DNA from 3 places in the Mesorhizobium sp. M2A.F.Ca.ET.067.02.1.1 genome. Region 3 is predicted to be linked to each of the others. Evidence: riboswitches for the same ligand, from Rfam matches in the RefSeq annotation. Region 3 holds a riboswitch; each other region holds the start of a gene.
What was found. Region 3 has a riboswitch for thiamine pyrophosphate ahead of thiC (phosphomethylpyrimidine synthase ThiC). Riboswitches for the same ligand answer to the same signal wherever they lie in the genome.
Positions count from the first base shown of each region.

Region 1: it holds a riboswitch for thiamine pyrophosphate, as region 3 does, so the genes downstream of both, thiC (phosphomethylpyrimidine synthase ThiC) here and thiC (phosphomethylpyrimidine synthase ThiC) in region 3, are expected to answer to the same signal.
Region 2: it holds a riboswitch for thiamine pyrophosphate, as region 3 does, so the genes downstream of both, EOA28_RS07385 (YkoF family thiamine/hydroxymethylpyrimidine-binding protein) here and thiC (phosphomethylpyrimidine synthase ThiC) in region 3, are expected to answer to the same signal.

Region 1 is NZ_RZSB01000004.1:52,749-55,011, reverse strand. Features, by position in the region: partial or broken gene thiC (phosphomethylpyrimidine synthase ThiC) at 1-1,066, opposite strand, end outside; TPP riboswitch at 1,179-1,290, opposite strand; gene EOA28_RS01390 (MFS transporter) at 1,291-2,263, opposite strand, start outside.
Region 2 is NZ_RZSB01000054.1:9,445-11,707, reverse strand. Features, by position in the region: gene EOA28_RS07390 (GSU2403 family nucleotidyltransferase fold protein) at 1-654, opposite strand, end outside; TPP riboswitch at 846-958, shown strand; gene EOA28_RS07385 (YkoF family thiamine/hydroxymethylpyrimidine-binding protein) at 949-1,557, shown strand; gene EOA28_RS07380 (ABC transporter permease) at 1,796-2,263, shown strand, end outside.
Region 3 is NZ_RZSB01000002.1:31,340-33,602, reverse strand. Features, by position in the region: gene EOA28_RS41055 (hypothetical protein) at 1-123, shown strand, start outside; gene EOA28_RS00530 (hypothetical protein) at 786-1,013, shown strand; TPP riboswitch at 1,135-1,251, shown strand; gene thiC (phosphomethylpyrimidine synthase ThiC) at 1,355-2,263, shown strand, end outside.

The sequences.
Region 1 (2,263 bases), on a different contig from region 3:
AGATGTCGCAGATCTCCTCGAAATGCTCGTAGAGGAAGCTCTCCTTGTGGTGGTGCAGGCAGCACTTGGCCATGATCGAGCCGCCGCGCGACACGATGCCGGTGACGCGGTCGACGGTGAGCGGAATGTAGGGCAGGCGCACGCCGGCGTGGATCGTGAAATAGTCGACGCCCTGCTCGGCCTGCTCGATCAGCGTATCGCGATAGACCTCCCAGGTCAGCGCCTCGGCAATCCCGCCGACCTTCTCCAGTGCCTGGTAGAGCGGCACCGTGCCGATCGGCACCGGCGCGTTGCGCACGATCCAGTCGCGGATGTTGTGGATGTTGCGGCCGGTCGAGAGGTCCATCACCGTATCGGCGCCCCAGCGGATCGCCCACACCATCTTCTCGACCTCTTCAGCCATCGACGAGGTGACGGCCGAATTGCCGATATTGGCGTTGATCTTGACCAGGAAGTTGCGGCCGATGATCATCGGCTCGCTCTCGGGATGGTTGATGTTGGACGGGATGATGGCGCGGCCGCGCGCCACCTCGTCGCGCACGAATTCCGGCGTGACGAAGTCCGGGATCGCCGCGCCGAAGCTCTCGCCATCGCGTTGAAGTTTCGAACGCAACTGCTCGCGGCCGAGGTTTTCGCGGATGGCGACGAACTCCATTTCCGGCGTGATCATGCCGGCGCGTGCGTAGGCAAGCTGGGTGACGGCACGGCCGCCAGTGGCGCGCAACGGCCTGTTGCGCACCGGGAACTCCGGCGTCAGGCGATCAGCCGAGACGAAGCCGTTGTCCTCGGGCCTGATCGTGCGGCCCTCGTAGCGCTCGACATCGCAGCGTGCCTCGATCCACGCCTCGCGCAACCGCGGCAAGCCGCGCTCGATCTCGGTCTTCCCCGTCGCGTCGGTGTAGGGACCGGACGAGTCGTACACCGTGACCGGCGGTTCGCCGGCGCTCGGATGAACCGAGATCTCGCGCATCGGGACACGCAGGCCCGGGTGAAGTTGGCCCGGTTTGTGGACTTTCTTCGAAGCGGGCAATTCGCCGACAGTGACGGTCGGGGTGTGGGCATTCATGAGTGAGCCTCCTTGCTCGAGTGCAACGGAGACCCAGTCCACGCGAAGAGGAGGAAGTGACGCTTCGCCTGGAAGACGGGCACTGCCCGAATACCGAAGCCGGATTGCCGACCCGCGAAACCTCGCACCGTCCCTACGCCAGTATGAACTGGATCAGGTTCAACGGGTCACTGCGCGCAATAGCAGTATCTCAGCCCCTTGCCGGGACTCCCCTGGTGAGGCGCTTAAGATGGACGATGGGAGGTCGCGCTGTCAACGCTTGCAGCGCTTGCCGCCTTAAATGAGCCCTGCAAGTGGCCGTTGGTATGCGTCAGGGACCGCGTCGAGAAAGAAATTGCGACGAATGCCAGCGCGATGACCCCGAAGCTGGCGGCGAGCGAGGAGATTTGAGCGATCAGCCCCAGCAATCCTGGTCCCAGCAGCAGTCCGGCATATCCCATCGTCGTCACAGTTGACATGGCACGAGCAACGGACGTGCCGCCCACACGACCAGCCGCCGCAAAAAGAGTAGGCACAATGTTGGCAAGGCCGAGACCACACACCGTTAGCGCCACGAGAGCAACGGTAAGATTGCCGCCCATGAGGATTATTGCGACCACTGAAGCTGCGCAAACCACAGCGCAGTAGCGCAACGTGCGCATCTGACCGATTCGGTTGGCGATGGCATCACCGAACAAGCGTCCCATTGCCATCATCGTCGCGAATGCAGCGAAGCCGTAGGCTCCAGTGCTCTCTGCTGCACCGGATCGCGTCACGATGTAGATGGCGCTCCAATCCATCATTCCGCCCTCGGCCAGCATTCCTAGAAATGCGAGACCGCCAAGCAGGTAGAGATGGGTCTTGAAGACGCCCTGGAGCTGAGCATCCTTCGTCTCGACAGGGGCGGGAGGGATGTGGATCCAGCTTGACTTGTTCCAACCAATCCAGGCGACGGGAGCAATCACTGCAACACCAATTCCCGTCACGCCGAGGCAGAGGTTCAGAGCGCCGCCGCGCGACAGTATTTGACCCACGACCAAAGCGCCGGCCAAGCTTCCAAAACTGAACACGGCATGGAATGACGACATTACCTGCCGGTGCAAAAAACGCTCCAACGCTGCGGCGTCAGTGTTCATCGACACGTCGAGCGTTCCAAACCCGGCACCGGCGAAAAACACAATCACAGCCAGCCAATGGGCGCTCTCGGCATAAGGGAGA
Region 2 (2,263 bases), on a different contig from region 3:
GCGGTCGGCATGCTCGTCGCTGCCGCGGTTGGGGGTGAGGAACTCGATCCGGTAGCGCGAGGCGTTCTCGTACTGCGTCGCGCGGCCGGCATCGGTCCGGTGCGGGATTTCGCGAAACGTCGGATCGACTGCCTTCAGCACGTCGATGACCGGCGGCATGCTGTCTTCCACTTCGGCCGAAACGGAATGGAACTGTGCGAAATCGGCATCGCCTGTCTGCAGCGCGGCACCCGGCAATCGCACCCCGAGATGCCCGGCATAGGTCTGGAAAGCGACGGTGCCCACCAGCACCGCGCGCAGCCGGAAGAGCCCCGCCTTTTCCAGCGCCTCGACGACATCGCCGGTGAAGGTCTCGGGTGCGGTCAGGCCGGCATCGCGGACAAGCGTGGAGACCAGCTTGCGGCGGCTCCTGAGATCGCCCTTGATCTCCCTGAAGGCCGCAACCCGACTGGCGATCTCGGGATCCTCGGCCGGACCGACATAACGCCTCTTTTTCTCGGGGCGGGTTTCCTCGAAATACCAGTAGTCGCGGCCCTTCACCGGCACGCGCACGAAATTGCCCGCCGTCGAGAAATCCGTCTCGAAGGAAGCATCGAGGCTGCGCTGCACCAACTCGGCGTAAAGGGTGCGGTAGGCGAGGTCGATGGTCTTCATGGGCGCTGCTATTGTGCGTTATAAGATTCCTGCAATTTTCTTATAACTGCGGCGCTAGGTCGATTGCAAGTTCTAAGAAATTCGTGAAAATCTTATAACCACCGGCATCTCCCCTAGGGGAGATGAGACTCGTGGCCCAACTGGCGTCGCAAAAAACCGCTTCCCCAACCCGGCAAACAGTGCTTTAACGCGCCCATCCACAGGGGTGCTCCGTACGGTCGGGGCTGAGATGGTGGCGGCAAGCCTCCGGACCCTAAAGCTGATCTGGATAATACCAGCGGAGCGAGGCGGGCCATGTTTTCCGGCGCACAGATTTCCCTTTATCCCATGGCCGACGATTTCGTCGGCGTCATCCTCGGCGCGTTGGGCGCGCTCGATCCTTACCGCGACAGGCTGAGGATCGAGACCGACGACATCTCGACGCTGCTGGTCGGGCCGCCCGAAGTGCTGTTCCCGGCGATGCGCGACCTCTTCGTGGCAGCGGCCAAAAGCGGCAGGCATTGCGTGCTGTCGGCCGCCGTCTCGCGCGGCTGCCCCGGCGAGCCGGACGACCCGATCTGCCGTTCCGACGAGATCGGCGGCCCGGCGGTCCCGCTCGACGAGCGCAAACGCGCGGCGCTCGGCGCCGTGCGGTCGACGCCCTCGACCGACCAGCCGGTGGCAGCGCAATTCTCGCTCTATGTGATGGGCACGGGCGATCACATGGACGAGATCTATGGCTGCATCGACTTCCTGAAACAGTCCGGCGTGTTCGACCGTTCCAAGAACTTCTGCACCAGGCTGCGCGGCGACGCCGGCGCGGTGTTCGCCACGCTCAACGAAGCCTTCTGCCACTTCGGACCCGGCGCGGGGCATGTGACCCTCGACATCACCATTTCGGCCAACAGCCCGACCGCGGTTTGAGCGCAAGCTCGAGCTGTCGAGGAGAGTTATCGTGGCTGTTTGGTATGACCTATTGCATGGGGGAGAGGGCCCCATATCTGACCGCCTCTCTGAAGAGGGAGCGCAGCCTTCGGCGATTGGCGAAAGCCGAGGTGAAGGCCAATCTCCCCCCTTGTGGGGGAGATGCCTGGCAAGGCAGAGGGGGGCGCTGTCCCGCCGGCATGTCAGGCGTTCGCAAGCGCAGCCTTCGTCGGATGCTATGGGGCAAGTTTCGCAGGGAGGCGTTCCTTCGCGCCCCCCTCTGTCCTGCCGGACATCTCCCCCACAAGGGGGGAGATTGGCTCTCACGGCGACCTTCGCCAAAATCGCTCCCGCCGCCCTCGCGTTTACGTTGCTGCTCCTCGCTTGGGAGTTCTACGCCCGTCTCGGCGGCATCGCGCCTACCGTGCTTCCGGCGCCCACCCGCGTGCTGGCGCAAGCCTGGCAAAACCGCGCGGCACTTGCCGAAAACACGCTGCCCACCATCCGCGCCACGCTTGCCGGCTTCGCCTGCTCGCTCGCCGCCGCCTTCGTGCTTTCGGCGCTAGTCGACTTCCTGGCCCCGCTGCGCCGCGCGCTGTTTCCGCTGCTGATCGCCAGCCAGACTTTGCCGTTGGTGGCGATCGCGCCGCTGGTGGTCTTGTGGTTCGGCTTCGGCCTCTTGCCGAAGATCCTGCTGGTCGCGCTG
Region 3 (2,263 bases):
CCACAGCTGCGCAGGATTGCTGAGATCTACGGCGAACGCGATCATCTCATGGACGAGATAGCTGTATATCTGCGGTCGATCGGACGCCATGTCGAGGTTGAGCCGAAGACAGGTGTTTCCTGATGGCCGCGATCGATCGCGTTCCGTAGTCGCCATTTCTATTGGGTAACGAGCAGCCGTCTTCCAACCTCTGAAACAAAAAAGAGGTGACCCCCAAAGGCCGCTCTCGAGACCGCAAGTCTGAGCCGCTAACGCATTGCGATAACCAGGCTGTCCGAACTGGGCGTCGATGCCTTCCTCGACCAGGTCGCGGTAGGCGGCGATCTCATCTACCGCATGCATAGCCAAGCCAGAGAAGTTTTCGGCAGCGGAATTCTCGGTCGCTTCCCCTTTTATGACTAGAGGGTGCGGCCGATCCGGCCGCGACGATCTCGCAGGGATTGCCATATACGGCAACACGAACACCGGCGGATCAATACTCGGATAATGGCGGCCGGCTATGTAGCGATCGATCGCGCACCAACATATCAATGCAATAGCTTAGTTGCTTTCAAAGGCGGGTCTCTACGAACTGCAAGCAAGCTAAACGATTGCGTCAACTCTTCCTCGCAGAGCGAAAACTCCGCGCCCACGCGATTTCTCTGCTGGAACAGCGGCACATCCTCAGCGCCAGGACACGGCCGCCGCCGTCGGGTTTTACGAAGCCGGTGATTGCATAAGTTGCCCGCAAGATATCATTGGTATCGGGAACGCCGCCGATGCCGCATCCTGAATAGAGCGGCCGCTTGCACCTGCCAGCCCGACGACCAGATCATATCTGCAACTCCATCTACCTGGACGTGGTGCAAATCACCTCGCTGAAGCCGCAAATCGTCGCCTTCGACCAGGATAACCACATCCGTGACCGCCTGAGCTACTCGGTCGATCTCGACGCACATGGCCGATACAGTTTTTCCATCCTTCACGAAGCGAATGAGACTTTGGCCATTCCAGCCCTGGTCTACGGGGCGTGACTTGTCCCCGATGCATGCGCGAGCTCTCCGCTCGGCCGGCCGCCGGACGTCGCCACCGGCCGAAGGCGCCCGAAGGCGCCCGAAGGCGCTTGACAAAGCAGCACCGGCCCATTCAACTTGAGGCATTCACCAGGGGAGTCCCGGTAAGGGGCTGAGATACTGCTGGCTTTCGCGGCGCAGTGACCCGTTGAACCTGATCCAGTTCATACTGGCGTAGGGACGGTGCAAGCGCTTTGCGGGAGTTTACGCCCGAGGTCCTGCTGCAGCAGGTCTACAGAAGCGTCTTTTCATCCTTCCGGCACAGAACTGGGTCTCCAATGCATGAGCAAAGGAGCCTCACGATGAATGCCCTCACCCCCGCCGTGTCGACGGGACCACTGCCCGCCTCGCGGAAAATCCACAAGCCCGGCGTCCTCTACCCGCAGATCAGGGTGCCGATGCGCGAGATTTCCGTCCATCCGACGGCCGGCGAACCGCCCGTCACCGTCTACGATCCGTCCGGCCCCTACACCGATCCATCAGTCCAAACCAGCATCGAAAAAGGCCTTGCCCGGCTTCGCCACGAATGGGTCACGGCGCGTTGCGATGTCGAAGCCTATGACGGCCGCCACGTCCGGCCGGAAGACAATGGATTCGCCACCGGCGAGCGCCTGACACCGGAATTTCCGATACGCAATCGGCCGCTCAAGGCCAAGCAGGGCAAGGCGGTGACCCAACTTGCCTATGCGCGCGCCGGCATCATCACGCCAGAAATGGAGTTCGTAGCCATCCGCGAGAATCTCGGCCGCGAGGTGATGCGCGGCAAGCTGCAACGCGACGGCGAAGCCTTCGGCGCGGCGATCCCAGATTTCGTCACACCCGAATTCGTGCGCGACGAGGTGGCGCGCGGACGCGCAATCATTCCCGCCAACATCAATCATCCCGAGAGCGAACCGATGATCATCGGGCGAAATTTCCTGGTGAAGATCAACGCCAACATCGGTAACTCGGCTGTCACATCGTCGATGGCCGAAGAGGTCGAAAAGATGGTGTGGGCGATCCGCTGGGGCGCCGATACGGTGATGGACCTGTCGACCGGCCGCAACATCCACAACATCCGCGACTGGATCGTGCGCAATGCACCGGTGCCGATCGGCACGGTGCCGCTCTATCAGGCGCTCGAAAAGGTCGGCGGCATCGCCGAGGACCTCAACTGGGAGGTCTATCGCGACACGCTGATCGAGCAGGCCGAGCAAGGCGTCGACTATTTC